Regions from separate parts of the Enterobacter sp. 3U4 genome, predicted to be linked through region 3. Evidence: predicted binding sites of a transcription regulator. Region 3 holds the regulator's gene; each other region holds the start of a gene.
What was found. Region 3 encodes PurR, which represses purine synthesis genes. Its sites were predicted from a motif close to CANGCAAACGTTTGCNTG; they were not measured.

Region 1 (5,351 bases), 820 kb from region 3:
CAACTCAGCATTATTGATGCGCACGCCGATTCCCCCAATCTCGATCCCAGGGCAACTCTGGTTACCAGCTGCCAGTCAGTCAGGGATAACCGCTGGCGGCAGTCCATCAGTACCCTACAGCGCTTCGCGCATAAGTATGCCATTGCGGTGCTAATGGCAAATGCCTGCAGCGGTAGCGCGCTGTGGGATGAAAAAGGCCAGCTGATCGTGCGTGCGGATAAGGGCGAGCTTCTGGTGACCGGTACCCTAGGCGGAGAGGGTTGGCAAGGCGATGTCATTCCTTTAGGCTAGGTGTTTTAAGCTCAGGAGTTTTCAATGCTGCGCGTCATCGATACCGAAACTTGCGATCTTCAGGGCGGAATAGTGGAAGTGGCCTCTGTCGACGTGGTTGATGGTAAAATCGTCAACCCAATGAGCCATCTGGTGCGTCCCGACCGCCCTATCAGCCCTCAGGCAATGGCTATCCATCGCATTACCGAATCGATGGTGGCGGATAAGCCGTGGATCGAAGAGATCATTCCCCACTACTACGGTAGCCCGTGGTACGTCGCGCATAACGCCAGTTTTGACCGCCGGGTGCTACCTGAGATGCCGGGTGAATGGATTTGCACCATGAAGCTGGCGCGTCGTCTCTGGCCCGGGATTAAATACAGCAACATGGCGCTGTACAAGTCCCGCAAGCTCAGCGTCCGCACGCCTGAAGGGCTTCACCATCACCGCGCCCTGTATGACTGCTATATCACCGCCGCGTTGCTGATTGATATTATGAATATCTCTGGCTGGACACCGGATGATATGGCGACGATCACCGGACGCCCCGCGTTACTGACCACATTTACCTTTGGGAAATATCGCGGGAAGCCGGTGTCCGAGGTAGCGGATAAAGACCCGGGCTATTTGCGCTGGCTGTATAACAACCTCGACAGAATGAGCCCGGAACTGCGCTTAACGCTGAAACATTATCTGGGCGACGCTTAACCCTCCGCACGGCCTGGCAGCGTGTCCTGCGCCAGGCCAATCAGGAAGGCATATTCCAGGGCAACCCCTTCGTAGGATTTAAATCGTCCCGATTTCCCGCCGTGACCGGAGTCCATATCGGTACAGAGCAGCAGCAGGTTGTCGTCGGTTTTCAGCTCCCGCAGTTTCGCCACCCATTTTGCGGGCTCCCAGTACTGCACCTGAGAATCATGCAAACCGGTGGTCACCAGCATGTGGGGATAGGCTTTCGCTTCCACGTTATCGTACGGGCTGTACGCTTTCATATAGCGGTAGTACATCTCATCCTGCGGATTCCCCCACTCTTCAAACTCCCCGGTGGTAAGAGGAATGGATTCATCGAGCATGGTCGTCACCACATCGACAAACGGCACCTGCGCGACAATCCCCTTAAAGCGTTCGGGACGCTGGTTGATAACCGCCCCCATCAGCATTCCGCCCGCGCTGCCGCCCATGCCAAAGCAGAGTTGCGGATCGCCATAGCCCTGCTCAATCAGCGCATCGCAGACGTCGAGGTAGTCATTGAAGGTGTTTTTCTTTTTCAGGAATTTCCCGTCTTCATACCAGTGCTGGCCCAGCTCACCGCCGCCGCGAATATGGGCGATGGCGAATACAAAGCCGCGATCGAGCAGGCTTAACCGGCTGCTGCTGAAATCGGCGTCCATGCTGGATCCATACGACCCGTAGCCGTACGCCAGGATCGGGTTTTTGCCTTTCTGGAAATGGGCTTTGTGATAGACGAGCGAGACGGGGACCTCAACGCCATCCCGGGCGGTGACCCACAGGTGCTCGCTGCGGTAGTTTTCAGACTCAAACCCTTTGACCTCGGTCTGTTTAATCACCTGGCGCTGCCCGGTATCCATGTCCAGCTCAAACAGGGTGTCTGGCGTGGTCATGGAGGAGTAGCCGTAGCGCAGCCGCGACGATTCAGGCTCAGGGTTGAAACCAATCCACGTCACATAGGCCGGGTCGTCGAACGCGATCCCCACCACTTCCCGCGTTTTACGGTTGATTTGCCGGATACTGGTCAGCCCGCGCTGACGCTCCTCCACCACCAGCCAGTCGGTAAACAGGGTGAACCCTTCGAGCATCACCTGATCCCGCGCGGGGATAAGCACCTCCCACTTGCGCTCATCGCGCACTTTGGTTTTATAGAGACCAAAGTTTTTGCCCTCGCGATTCGAGCGCAGATAAAAGCTGTGCTGGAAGTGATCCAGACTGTACTCATGATCCTTGCGGCGCGGCAGGAAACAGAGCGGCTGGGCGTCTGGCAGTTCGGCATCCAGCAGCAGAACTTCAGACGTCGTCGCGCTGGCAAGGAAGATAATCACATAGTGGCGTGAGGAGGTTTTATGCAGGCTGACATAGAACGTTTCGTCTTTCTCTTCATAGACCAGCTCGTCGTCTGCGGAGTCCGTTCCCACTGTGTGCCGCCATACCTGATAAGGCAGTAGCGTCGAGGCGTGCTTTTTGACGTAGTAAACCGTCTCGGAATCATTCGCCCAGACAAAATCCGGGGAGACGTTTTCCAGCATTTCCGGATACCAGTTGCCGGTCTCCAGATTGCGAAACCGCAGGCCGTACTGGCGGCGGGAGAGATAATCCTCCGCCAGCGCCATCACCGCGTTGTCAGGCGAAATGGACATACCACCCAGGGTATAAAACTCGCTGTGGGCGGCGCGCTGGTTGGCATCCAGCAGAATATCCCACGCATCCCATTCGGCGCTTAATACCGACTGACGCTGGTAGATGGGATACTCATTGCCGGGCTCGTAAATATGGCGATAGCGATAGCCGTTTTTGGTCCAGGGCGCGGAGATATCGCGCTGAGGAATACGCTGCACCATCTCATTCAGCAGCTGGTCCTGAAGCGTCTGCTGGCTCGACATGACCTTACGGCCATAGTCGTTTTCAGCGTGCAGGTAGTCGAGTACCTCTGGCCGGGAGCGAGAATCGTCCCTTAGCCAGTAATAGTTGTCTATACGCGTATCGCCATGCGTGGTGATCGCATAAGGTATACGTCGGGCTTTCGGTGGCATGTCATCTATCTTTTAAGTTTTACACCCTATAAGGTTGGCAAAACCCACGCATGATGCAAGCGAAACAGGGCCGCAACGGCGAGAACTAACCCTGCAACGCCTGTTTTTGTTCCCGGATATCCCGCTCAATGCCTTCGCGCACGTCCTGTGGGATCTTCAGCGCATCCCCAAGCGCATTCAGGTAGCTGCGTTCCATAAAGTGATCGATATCGATGGCGGCACAGCTGAGGAAGTAGAGTTCAAGCGCCTCTTCCTCATTTTTCACGCTTTGCGCCAGACGCTGCGGCTCCAGAGGCTGTTCGATGGCCTGCGCCACCAGCGTTCTGCCCTTCTCTTCGACGCCGGCTTCGCGCATCTGCTGCTCGATCGCCAGTCGTTCCTTATCGTCGATATGTCCGTCACTTTTCGCGGCAAAAACCAACGCAAGGATAAGCCGCTCGGTACGCAGATCCAGCGGCGAGGTGTGCTCGCCATAATGCGGTTCATCACTGTGCGCGGTCCGGACCCTGTCCTTGTATTTGTTCCACAGGACGGTCCCCGCAATGGCTCCCCCACCGGCGAGCAGTGCGCCTGTGCCATACTTTGCCAGCAGCTTGCGCGAAGATTTATTCGCGACCAGCAGGCCCGCCAGCCCGCCGAGCGCCCCGGGTACCAGCAGTTTGCTCAGGTCCCGCTCGCCAGACGATGTTTTCTGCCCTAACAGGGATTGCAATTGATTTAGCCAGCCAGACATGGTTTCCCTCACTTAACGGTGAACATGTTCCACAGCGTAAGCGAGCGGGCGTCAGGAAATGTCTGGTCGGGCTAAAGAAGCGCAAATTTCTGCCCTCGCGTTTATCCCTGCGCAAGACAGACGCAAACGTTTTCGTTTATACTGCGCGCAACTTTTTTAGGGGGATTGTTATGATTCGTTTAGGAACCGCGCTGCGACCGGCGGCGACGCGAGTGATGCTGTTGGGATCGGGCGAGCTGGGAAAAGAGGTCGCCATTGAGTGCCAGCGTTTAGGTGTGGAAGTGATTGCCGTAGACCGTTACGCCGATGCACCCGCCATGCACGTCGCCCATCGTTCTTATGTGATTAACATGCTGGATGGCGATGCCCTTCGCGAGCTGATTACGCGCGAGAAGCCCGATTTCGTTGTACCGGAAATTGAAGCGATTGCCACCGATACGCTGATTGCGCTTGAGCAGGAAGGCCAGCGCGTGGTGCCCTGCGCGAAAGCCGCAAAGCTGACCATGAACCGCGAAGGCATTCGTCGCCTGGCGGCAGAAGAGCTGGGATTGCCCACCTCGAGCTATCGTTTTGCTGGCGATAAGGCCGCATTCCTGAAGGCCGTCGAGGAGATTGGCTACCCGTGCATCGTTAAGCCGGTGATGAGCTCCTCCGGAAAAGGGCAGAGCTTTATTCGCGACAGCAGCGCGCTCGATAACGCGTGGGCTTATGCCCAGCAGGGCGGCCGCGCCGGTGCCGGTCGCGTCATCGTCGAAGGCGTCGTGAAGTTTGATTTTGAGATCACCCTCCTGACCGTCAGCGCCGTTGACGGCGTCCATTTCTGCGACCCGATTGGCCACCGTCAGGAAGACGGTGATTACCGCGAATCCTGGCAGCCGCAGCAGATGAGCGCCCTGGCGCTGGAGCGTGCTCAGGCGATCGCCCGTAAAACCGTCCTGGCGCTGGGTGGCTATGGCCTGTTCGGCGTGGAGCTGTTTGTGTGCGGTGATGAGGTGATTTTCAGCGAAGTCTCCCCTCGCCCGCATGACACCGGCATGGTGACGCTGATTTCGCAGGATCTCTCCGAGTTCGCCCTGCACGTGCGCGCGTTCCTCGGCCTGCCCGTCGGCGGTATCCGTCAGTATGGCCCTGCCGCCTCGGCGGTGATCCTGCCGCGGTTAACCAGCCGGAACGTTACGTTTGATAACGTCGACGGGGCGGTGGGTGCCGGGTTGCAGGTACGTTTGTTCGGCAAGCCGGAGATCGACGAAACCCGCCGTCTCGGCGTGGCATTAGCCACCGGGGATAACGTTGACGACGCCGTGGCGAGAGCGAAAGCGGCCGCTGCGAGCGTCAAGGTTGCAGGATAAAAAAAACGGGCCGTAAGGCCCGTTTTTCATACGGCGAATGGCTTACTGCTTCGCGCCTTCAACCGCTTCACGAGCCAGTTTGGTGATGCGATCCCAGTCGCCCGCTTCCAGCGCATCCGCCGGAACCAGCCATGAGCCACCGATGCAAAGCACGCTTTTCAGCGCCAGGTAGTCACGGTAGTTGGCAGGAGAGATACCGCCTGTCGGGCAGAAGCGTACCTGAGAGAATGGACC
Region 2 (5,351 bases), 2.0 Mb from region 3:
AGGTCCATAAACCGCATAATGTCTCTGCTATCGTCCGTACCGCAGATGCCGTCGGCGTGCATGAAGTGCACGCCGTCTGGCCGGACGGCCGTATGCGCAATACGGTCTCAGCGGCGGCTGGCAGCAACAGCTGGGTCTCTGTCAAAAATCATCACACCATTGGCGAAGCCGTATCGCACCTGAAAGGACGCGGGATGCAGATCCTGGCCACTAACCTGTCCGCTAAAGCCGTAGATTTCCGCGAGATCGACTACACCCGCCCGACCTGCATTTTGATGGGTCAGGAGAAAACCGGGATCACCCAGGAAGCGCTGGATCTGGCGGATCGGGACATCATCATTCCGATGATCGGCATGGTCCAGTCTCTCAACGTCTCCGTGGCGTCCGCGCTTATTCTGTATGAAGCGCAGCGTCAGCGTCAGAATGCAGGGATGTACGAGCGCAGCAACAGCATGCTGCCGGAAGAGGAACAGCAGCGCCTGCTGTTTGAAGGTGGCTATCCGGTGCTGGCTCGCGTTGCGAAGCAGAAAAAATTGCCTTACCCCCACGTCAACGCGCAGGGCGAAATTGAAGCCGATGCCGAGTGGTGGGCCACTATGCAGTACGCCGGGTAAGCGATGAAAGGCCGCCTGCTGGATGCCATCCCGCTTAACAGCCTGACGGGCGTGGGCGCGGCGCAAAGCAATAAGCTGGCGAAAATTGGCCTGCACACGGTGCAGGATCTCCTGCTTCACCTCCCCCTGCGTTACGAAGACCGCACCCAGCTATACAAGATTGGCGATCTCCTTCCCGCCATTTACGCCACCGTTGAAGGCGAAGTCCTGAACTGCAACATCACCTTCGGCGGACGCCGGATGATGACCTGTCAGATCAGCGACGGCACCGGCATTCTCACCATGCGTTTTTTCAACTTCAGCGCGGCGATGAAAAACAGCCTGGCAACGGGCCGCAGGGTGCTGGCCTATGGCGAAGCCAAACGCGGGAAATACGGCGCAGAGATGATCCATCCGGAGTACCGCGTGCAGGGCGATCTCAGCACGCCGGAAATGCAGGAGACGCTCACCCCGGTTTACCCGACAACCGAAGGCATCAAGCAGGCAACGCTGCGCAAGCTCACCGATCAGGCGCTGGAGCTGCTGGATACCTGCGCCATTACCGAGCTGCTGCCGCCCGAGCTGGCGCAGGGCATGATGAGCCTGCCCGAGGCGCTGCGAACCCTGCACCGCCCGCCGCCAACGCTGCAGCTCAGCGATTTAGAAAGCGGTAAACACCCCGCTCAACAGCGTCTTATCCTTGAGGAATTACTGGCACATAACCTGAGCATGCTGGCGCTTCGCGCGGGCGCGCAGCGTTTCCACGCTCAGCCGTTAAGCCAGAATGATGCGCTCAAAGATAAGCTGCTGGCATCGCTGCCGTTTAAACCCACCGGCGCGCAGGCGCGCGTCACCGCCGAAATCGAACGCGATATGGCGCTCGACGTGCCGATGATGCGCCTTGTGCAGGGCGACGTGGGCTCCGGTAAAACGCTGGTTGCCGCGCTGGCGGCCCTGCGCGCGATTGCTAACGGTAAACAGGTGGCGCTCATGGCGCCGACCGAGCTGCTGGCAGAACAGCACGCCAACAATTTCCGCGCCTGGTTTGCGCCACTCGGTATTGAAGTGGGCTGGCTTGCCGGGAAGCAAAAAGGAAAAGCGCGCCTTGCGCAACAGGAGGCCATCGCTAGCGGGCAGGTGCAGATGATTGTCGGCACGCACGCTATCTTCCAGGAGCAGGTGCAGTTCAACGGCCTTGCGCTGGTGATTATCGATGAACAGCACCGCTTCGGCGTGCATCAGCGTCTGGCGCTGTGGGAGAAAGGTCTGCAGCAGGGCTTCCACCCGCATCAGCTGATCATGACCGCCACGCCGATCCCGCGCACCCTGGCGATGACGGCTTACGCCGATCTGGATACTTCTACCATAGACGAACTGCCGCCGGGCCGTACGCCGGTCACAACGGTCGCCATTCCTGACACGCGCCGCAGCGATATCATCGACCGCGTGCGCAACGCCTGCACCCACGAAGGGCGTCAGGCCTACTGGGTTTGTACGCTGATTGAAGAGTCGGAACTGCTGGAAGCGCAGGCTGCCGAAGCCACGTGGGAAGAGCTTAAGCTGGCGCTGCCGGAGCTGAACGTGGGCCTGGTTCACGGACGCATGAAGCCTGCCGAAAAGCAGGCGGTGATGCAGTCGTTCAAACAGGGTGATTTGCATCTGCTGATCGCCACCACGGTAATCGAAGTCGGCGTGGACGTCCCGAACTCCAGCCTGATGATTATCGAAAACCCGGAGCGTCTGGGCCTTGCCCAGCTCCACCAGCTGCGCGGACGCGTTGGCCGTGGCGCGGTAGCGTCCCACTGCGTCCTGCTCTACAAAGCCCCGCTCTCGAAAACCGCCCAAATGCGTTTGCAGGTGCTGCGCGACAGCAACGACGGTTTTGTGATTGCGCAAAAAGACCTGGAGATCCGAGGCCCCGGTGAGCTGCTGGGCACGCGTCAAACGGGGAACGCGGAATTCAAAGTGGCGGATTTGCTGCGCGATCAGGCCATGATCCCCGAAGTTCAGCGCCTCGCCCGCCACATTCACGAGCGCTACCCCGAACAAGCGGCAGCGTTAATTGAACGCTGGATGCCGGAAACCGAACGCTATTCCAACGCCTGATTCAGGCAAACATCGGCAGCATCAGGTACAGCTTAATCACCAGCGCGTTGACGATATCAATAAAGAACGCCCCGACCATCGGGACCACCAGAAACGCCATGTGCGATGGTCCAAAGCGTTCGGCGATCGCCTGCATATTGGCGATAGCCGTTGGGGTGGCCCCCAGACCAAACCCGCAGTGACCCGCCGCCAGCACCGCCGCATCGTAGTTTTTGCCCATCATCCGCCAGGTGACAAACATGGCGTACAGCGCCATAAACAGGGTCTGTACCGCCAGAATCGCCACCATCGGCAGCGCCAGCGAGGCCAGCTCCCACAGCTTGAGGCTCATCAGCGCCATCGCGAGGAACAGCGACAGGCAGACATTGCCGAGCACCGACACCGCCCGTTCAAACACGCGGTAGAAGCCCATCAGCGCCAGACCGTTGCTCAGGATCACCCCGATAAACAGCACGCAGACAAACGTTGGTAGCTCAAACGCTGAGCCCGCCAGCCATTGCGCAACCACTTTGCCCACGGTCAGGCAGATGGCGATCGTCGCGATGGTTTCAATCAGCACCAGCGAGGTAATGCTGCGCCCGACGTCCGGCTTTTCGAATGCCGTCGGCACCAGTTCATCGTCCGGCCTGCCGTCCGGCGTGGTGGAGTGCTTCACCAGATAGCGTGCCACCGGGCCGCCAATCAGGCCACCCAGCACCAGCCCAAAGGTCGCGCATGCCATCGCCACTTCCGTCGCGTTTTCAAACCCGTAGCGCTCGATAAACAACTTGCTCCACGCGGCTCCGGTACCGTGACCGCCTGACAGGGTAATCGACCCCGCCAGCAGCCCCATCAGCGGATCCAGTCCCAGCAGCGACGCCATCCCGATACCAATGGCGTTTTGCATCAGCAGCAGCCCCACCACCACAATCAAAAATACACCGAGCACCTTACCGCCCGCCCGCAGGCTCGCCAGGTTGGCATTCAGGCCGATGGTGGCAAAGAAAGCCAGCATCAGCGGGTCTTTCAGGGACATATCAAAATCGATTTCCCAGCCCAGGCTTTTTTTCAGCACCAGCAGGGCCAGCGCCACCAGCAGACCACCGGCGACAGGCTCAGGAATAGTGTATTTCTTCAGAATGGAAACGCTATGTACCAGCTTACGACCAAGCAGTAAAACCAGCGTTGCGGCAACGAGTGTCGACAGCGTGTCGAGATGAATCATTGAAGGCTCCTTTTTTGCGCGTGTTCCATACACACGCGGCGTTATCCTGGGCCGGTTTGCGCTCTTCATGAGCCCCCGGCGCAAAAAGTGTAATTTTTTTCCCCGATGCGTTGTAGAAAACCTGCTCACAGCGGCAGATTTTCTTGCCTTTTTTTGCTGGCAATCGTTTGCTTTTACCAGGTGGTCAGATAAAATGCCCGCTTTTCCACCGTGGGATTGCCGCCGATGTCCGTTAACACCATAGAGTCGCCTGATGCGCAACCGATTGCGCAGAAGCAAAATAGCGAACTGATTTACCGCCTTGAAGACCGCCCGCCGCTGCCGCAGACGCTTTTCGCCGCCTGCCAGCATCTTCTGGCGATGTTTGTTGCGGTGATCACTCCGGCGCTGTTGATTTGCCAGGCGCTCGGCTTACCGGCGCAGGACACGCAGCACATTATCAGCATGTCTCTCTTCGCCTCCGGCGTGGCCTCGATTATTCAAATTAAAGCATGGGGTCCGGTGGGGTCAGGATTATTGTCGATTCAGGGCACCAGCTTTAACTTTGTGGCTCCCCTGATCATGGGCGGTACGGCCCTGAAAACCGGCGGCGCGGATGTCCCGACCATGATGGCGGCGCTGTTTGGCACGCTGATGCTGGCCAGCTGTACGGAGATGGTGATCTCCCGCGTTCTGCATCTGGCTCGCCGCGTTATCACCCCGCTGGTTTCTGGCGTCGTCGTGATGATTATCGGCCTGTCGCTGATCCAGGTGGGCCTGACCTCCATCGGCGGCGGCTATGCCGCCATGAGCGACCACACCTTCGGCGCGCCGAAAAACCTGCTGCTGGCAGGCGTCGTGCTGGCCATCATTATTCTGCTTAACCGTCAGCGTAACCCTTACCTGCGCGTCGCCTCGCTGGTGATCGCCATGGCGGCGGGTTACCTGCTGGCCTGGGCGCTGGGCATGCTGCCGGAGAACACCGCGCCGACCAACAGCGCGCTGATCACTGTCCCTACGCCGCTGTACTACGGTCTGGGCATTGACTGGGGCCTGCTCCTGCCGCTGATGCTGGTCTTTATGATCACCTCTCTGGAGACCATCGGCGACATCACTGCCACCTCCGACGTCTCCGAGCAGCCCGTTTCCGGCCCGCTGTACATGAAGCGCCTGAAAGGCGGCGTGCTGGCGAACGGTCTGAACTCGTTTGTCTCTGCGGTATTCAACACCTTCCCGAACTCCTGCTTCGGTCAGAACAACGGCGTGATCCAGCTGACCGGCGTTGCCAGCCGCTACGTCGGTTTTGTGGTGGCGCTGATGCTGATCGTACTCGGCCTGTTCCCGGCGGTAAGCGGCTTTGTGCAGCACATTCCTGAGCCGGTGCTGGGCGGCGCAACGCTGGTCATGTTCGGCACTATCGCGGCTTCCGGCGTGCGTATCGTCTCCCGCGAGCCGCTGAACCGCCGCGC
Region 3 (5,351 bases):
GCCTGGCGCCGAATGCCGGCGGTGAACCTGTCGGTGAACTGGCTACCGCTATCAATGCCGCATTTGGCAGCTTCGCGGATTTCAAAGCGAAATTCACCGATGCCGCCATCAAAAACTTCGGTTCTGGCTGGACGTGGCTGGTTAAAGAGGCGGATGGCAAACTGGCTATCGTGTCCACCTCTAACGCGGGCACCCCGCTGACCACCAGCGCTAAGCCGCTGATGACCGTGGACGTGTGGGAACACGCTTACTACATCGATTACCGCAACGCGCGCCCTAACTACCTGGAGCACTTCTGGGCACTGGTTCACTGGGACTTTGTGGCGAAGAACTTCGCTGCGTAAGAGACACGCAGAAGGGTTCGCCCTTCTGCGTTTTTGGTTTATTCCGCAGCGCAGGCGGCTTCTGGCTGCTTACGACCCGACATCATCACCAGCAGCAGGCCGAGCGCGGCAATAATCGCCCCCATCACCGGCACAAAGCTGTACCCCAGTCCCCCTGAAATCACGGCCCCACCGGCCGCCGCACCGAGCGCATTGCCCAGGTTGAAGGCACCAATATTGACCGAAGATGAGAGGCCCGGCGCTTCATGCGCGACGCGCATCACGCGCATCTGCAGCGGCGGCACCACGGCAAAAGTGGCAGCCCCCCAGACGACCATCGCGATCGCGGCCCCGAACTCATTACGCGCCAGCCACGGAATGGCAATCATGATGACAATCAGCAGGGTTAAGAAGCCCTTCAGCGTCCCGCTCACGGAACGGTCGGCAAATTTCCCGCCGAGATAGTTGCCGATCGAGAAGCCCACGCCAATCAGCACCAGCATCGCGGTCACAAAGAGAGGCGTTGCGTGGGTGATGTCATGCAATACCGGTGAAATATAGGTGTAGAGGGTAAACATCGCCCCTGCCCCCAGCACGGTGGTGAGCAGCGCGGAGAGCACCTGCGGGCGCATCAGCACCGACAGTTCTTTGCGCACGTCAGGACGTTCCCCCGCGCTGCCTTTCGGCAGGGAGAAGAACAGCGCCACCATCGCAACCACGCCCAGTCCGGCAGTCGCCAGGAAGGACATACGCCAGCCGATCGCTTCTCCCAGCCAGGTTGCCGCAGGCACCCCCCCGATATTGGCAATCGTCAGCCCCATGAACATAGTTGCCACGGCGCTCGCCTGCTTATGTTTAGGCACCACGCTGGCAGCCACGACCGACCCCAGCCCAAAGAACGCGCCGTGGTTAAGGCTGGTCAGAATGCGTGACAGCATCAATGTGGTGTAGTCCGGTGCAATGGCCGAAAGCACGTTGCCCAGGGTGAAAATCGCCATCAGGAAAATCAGCGCATTACGGCGCGCGCGGTGCGAAAGTAAAAGCGTCATCAACGGCGCACCGACCATCACGCCGATGGCGTAGGCGCTGATTAACATCCCTGCCGCAGGGATCGAGACATCTACGCCCCGGGCAATAACGGGCAGTAACCCCATCGGGGAGAATTCAGTGGTGCCAATCCCAAAAGCGCCAATCGCCAGGGCCAGCAGGGGAAAATTGATTTTCATGCGTCAACTCCGGATGCCGTGTCATGTGGTGACACAGAACAAAGAAGCGGAAAGCATGACATCAATCACAAAAAATGAGAAGTTAACAAAATGGCAAAAGATTTTTGCCAGAGAAGTAACAATCGGGAGGGAGAAGGCTCTCCCTCCGCGTAAATCAGTGCAGCGCAGCCGTCAGACCGGCCGCAACAATCAGAGCCAGCACAATAACGGTGGTGAACAGCGAAAACTTCAGATCGGAACTCATCAATTTTTCTCCTTTTAATCCCCCCACGAAAAGTGAGCTTGCTCATTTTTGCACAGATTACGTTAAAAATCTTCCTGGATTTATACTGATAACCACTTTACCTCTTCCCCTTTTCATCAAGATAGGACAAAATTCCACGCTAAATTTATTAGCGTACCGGCCATTGACCCCCTCCTGACGTCCCGTGTCGTTTTCCCGGCGTGCCGCAATTCAAGATTGCGTGATAAGGGTGAGAGAAGGCAAACGTTTACCTTCAAGTTTTTCAGGAGTTTAGGATATGGTCTGGAGTGACATTTAATGGCAACAATTAAAGACGTAGCAAAACGCGCAAACGTTTCCACTACAACCGTATCACATGTAATTAACAAAACCCGCTTTGTGGCGGAAGAGACGCGCAACGCCGTCTGGGCAGCGATCAAAGAACTGCACTATTCGCCAAGTGCGGTTGCGCGCAGCCTCAAGGTTAATCACACCAAATCCATTGGATTGCTGGCAACCAGCAGTGAAGCGGCCTATTTTGCCGAGATCATTGAAGCGGTTGAAAAAAACTGCTTCCAGAAAGGCTATACCCTGATTCTGGGCAACGCCTGGAACAGCATTGAAAAACAGCGCGCCTACCTGTCGATGATGGCGCAGAAGCGCGTTGATGGCCTGCTGGTGATGTGTTCCGAATATCCGGAATCCGTGCTGTCGATGCTCGAAGAGTATCGCCACATTCCTATGGTGGTCATGGACTGGGGCGAAGCGCGCGCGGATTTCACCGATTCCGTTATCGATAACGCCTTTGAAGGTGGCTATATGGCCGGTCGTTATCTGATCGAACGCGGTCACCGCGAGATTGGCGTGATCCCGGGTCCGCTGGAGCGTAACACCGGCGCGGGCCGTCTGGCCGGTTTTATGAAAGCGATGGAAGAAGCGCTGATCACCGTGCCGGAAAACTGGATCGTGCAGGGCGACTTTGAGCCGGAGTCAGGCTACCGCGCGATGCAGCAGATTGTTTCCCAGCCGCACCGCCCGACCGCCGTTTTCTGCGGGGGTGACATCATGGCCATGGGCGCGCTCTGCGCTGCCGACGAGCTGGGTCTGCGCGTACCGCAGGATATTTCCGTGATCGGGTATGACAACGTGCGTAACGCGCGCTTCTTCACCCCGGCGCTGACAACCATTCACCAGCCAAAAGATTCGCTGGGCGAAACGGCCTTCAATATGCTGCTGGACAGGATCGTCAACAAGCGCGAAGAGTCGCAGTCCATTGAAGTTCACCCGCGCCTGATTGAACGCCGTTCCGTTGCGGATGGTCCGTTCCGCGACTACCGTCGTTAATCCCTTTACGGGGCCAGCTATGCTGGCTCCCGTAACCATTCCCGATTCAGCGTTTCGCTGTCTCCCAGATAGTCCAGCAGCCAGGCCATGGCGGGCGAGACATCATTTTGCTGCCAGGTCAGGCAGCAGGCCGCATCCGGGAACGGATTTTCAAGCGTCAGCTCAACCCATTCTCCGGTATCGATGCGCGGACGCGCGAAATGAACGGGCACCATCGCGACGCACAGCCCGGCGCTGAGGCACGTCGCCGACGATTCCCAGTCAGGGGCCACCAGCCGTCGCTGGTTGTCCAGAAGCCAGGTGATACGCTTAGGCAATGAACGGGAGGTATCCTCCAGCACCAGCGATGGCCAGTTGCGTAGCGAATCGTCGCTCAGCGGCCCTTCCATCGCCGCCAGGGGATGATCGCGTGCCACCACGCATTTCCAGCTGAGCATGCCCATATCGCGAAAAGCGTAACGCCCCCCGACCGGGATCGCCTGCGTTGCCCCAATCGCCATCTCGGCCCTGCCGTCCGCCAGCGCATCCCAGACGCCGTTGAACACCTCCTGCGAGACCCGCAGCTCGACGTCTGAAAAATGACGATAGAAATCGACGATCATCTGTCGGGTACGTTCCGGCTTAACGATGTTATCCACCGCGATGGAAAGATGTCCCCGCCAACCGTTGGCGATCTGCTGACACTGTTCGCGGGTGATCTGCATTTTTTTGATAACAGAACGCCCTTCCTTCAAAAACCACGCGCCTGCGGGCGTTAATTCCACGTCGCGATGCCGCCGTTCAAACAGCGGAACCGCCAGCCACTCCTCCAGCTGACGCACCGTATAGCTGATTGCCGAAGGGACGCGGTGCAGCTCCTGCGCCGCACCGCTAAAGCTACCGTTACGCGCAACAGCATCGACCACTTCAAGAGAATAATCTGACCACATTTTCTGCCTGCAAAATTTTTGAATGCACCCGCCAAATATTAGCGTTTCACAAGCGGCTTTGCACTCCCTACACTCAGCGCCAATGTATACCTGCCTCCTCAGGAGAATAAAATAATGCAACCCAGGAACGGTTTTTTAATCTGGCTCGGCGGCTTAAGCGTGCTGGGCTTTTTGGCCACCGATATGTACCTGCCGGCGTTTGCCGCCATGCAGGAAGATTTGCAAACCCCTGCTGCCGCCATCAGCGCCAGCCTGAGTTTATTCCTCGCCGGCTTTGCTTTCGCGCAGCTGCTGTGGGGACCGCTCTCGGATCGCTTTGGTCGTAAACCGGTGCTGTTGCTGGGCCTGGCCATTTTTGCCGCGGGCTGCCTGGGAATGCTGTGGGTACGCGATGCCACCTGGCTGCTGGTGCTGCGCTTTATTCAGGCCGTGGGCGTCTGTGCCGCGGCCGTGACCTGGCAGGCGCTGGTCACCGACTATTATCCGGCTAACCGCACTAACCGTATTTTCGCCACTATTATGCCGCTGGTGGGTCTCTCACCTGCCCTCGCCCCGCTGCTGGGCAGCTGGATCCTCGCGCATTTCGACTGGCAGGCCATCTTCGCCACGCTGTTTGCCATTACCCTGGTACTGATGCTTCCTGCGTTTGCCCTCAAGCCCGCGCATAAAAAAGAGGCGCATGCCGATGCGAAGCCCATTACCTTCACTTCCCTGCTCAGCACCAAAGCGTATCGCGGTAACGTCCTGATCTATGCCGCCTGCTCGGCAAGCTTCTTCGCGTGGCTCACCGGTTCGCCGTTCATTCTGCACGATATGGGCTACAGCCCGGCAGCCATCGGCCTGAGCTATGTTCCGCAGACTATCGCGTTCCTGGTGGGCGGGTACGGCTGTCGCGCGGCGCTGCAAAAGTGGGAAGGTCAGCAGATGCTGCCGTGGCTGCTGGTGCTGTATGCGCTTAGCGTCATCGGCACCTGGGCAGTTGGCTTTATTCCGGGTGCCGGTCTGGCCGAAATTTTGATCCCATTCTGCGTGATGGCCATTGCGAACGGGGCGATTTACCCAATCGTTGTAGCCCAGGCGCTGCGTCCGTTCCCGCAGGCGACAGGTCGCGCCGCCGCGCTGCAGAACACCCTGCAGCTGGGGCTGTGCTTCCTGGCAAGTCTGGTGGTCTCGGCCCTGATTGCCACGCCGCTTTTGACAACCACCAGCGTGATGCTGTTCACCGTAGTGCTGGCGGTATTGGGTTACCGCATGCAGGCTTCCGCGCAGCGTGAGCAGGAAAATAGTGCTCGGGTTGAAACGTCAC

Region 1: a site for PurR is predicted at 3,888-3,905, ahead of purT (formate-dependent phosphoribosylglycinamide formyltransferase). Genes of this name have one in related genera too.
Region 2: a site for PurR is predicted at 4,060-4,077, ahead of gltS (sodium/glutamate symporter). Genes of this name have one in related genera too.

The regions. Positions count from the first base shown of each region.
Region 1 is NZ_CP136665.1:1,145,179-1,150,529, reverse strand. Features, by position in the region: gene RVY89_RS05420 (nitrilase-related carbon-nitrogen hydrolase) at 1-291, shown strand, start outside; gene exoX (exodeoxyribonuclease X) at 316-978, shown strand; gene ptrB (oligopeptidase B) at 975-3,035, opposite strand; gene RVY89_RS05405 (tellurite resistance TerB family protein) at 3,121-3,768, opposite strand; gene purT (formate-dependent phosphoribosylglycinamide formyltransferase) at 3,939-5,117, shown strand; gene RVY89_RS05395 (bifunctional 4-hydroxy-2-oxoglutarate aldolase/2-dehydro-3-deoxy-phosphogluconate aldolase) at 5,160-5,351, opposite strand, start outside.
Region 2 is NZ_CP136665.1:3,938,769-3,944,119, forward strand. Features, by position in the region: gene trmH (tRNA (guanosine(18)-2'-O)-methyltransferase TrmH) at 1-614, shown strand, start outside; gene recG (ATP-dependent DNA helicase RecG) at 618-2,699, shown strand; gene gltS (sodium/glutamate symporter) at 2,701-3,903, opposite strand; gene xanP (xanthine/proton symporter XanP) at 4,129-5,351, shown strand, end outside.
Region 3 is NZ_CP136665.1:1,964,536-1,969,886, forward strand. Features, by position in the region: gene sodB (superoxide dismutase [Fe]) at 1-344, shown strand, start outside; gene RVY89_RS09250 (MFS transporter) at 383-1,549, opposite strand; gene cydH (cytochrome bd-I oxidase subunit CydH) at 1,704-1,793, opposite strand; gene purR (HTH-type transcriptional repressor PurR) at 2,091-3,116, shown strand; gene punR (DNA-binding transcriptional activator PunR) at 3,134-4,045, opposite strand; gene punC (purine nucleoside transporter PunC) at 4,160-5,351, shown strand, end outside.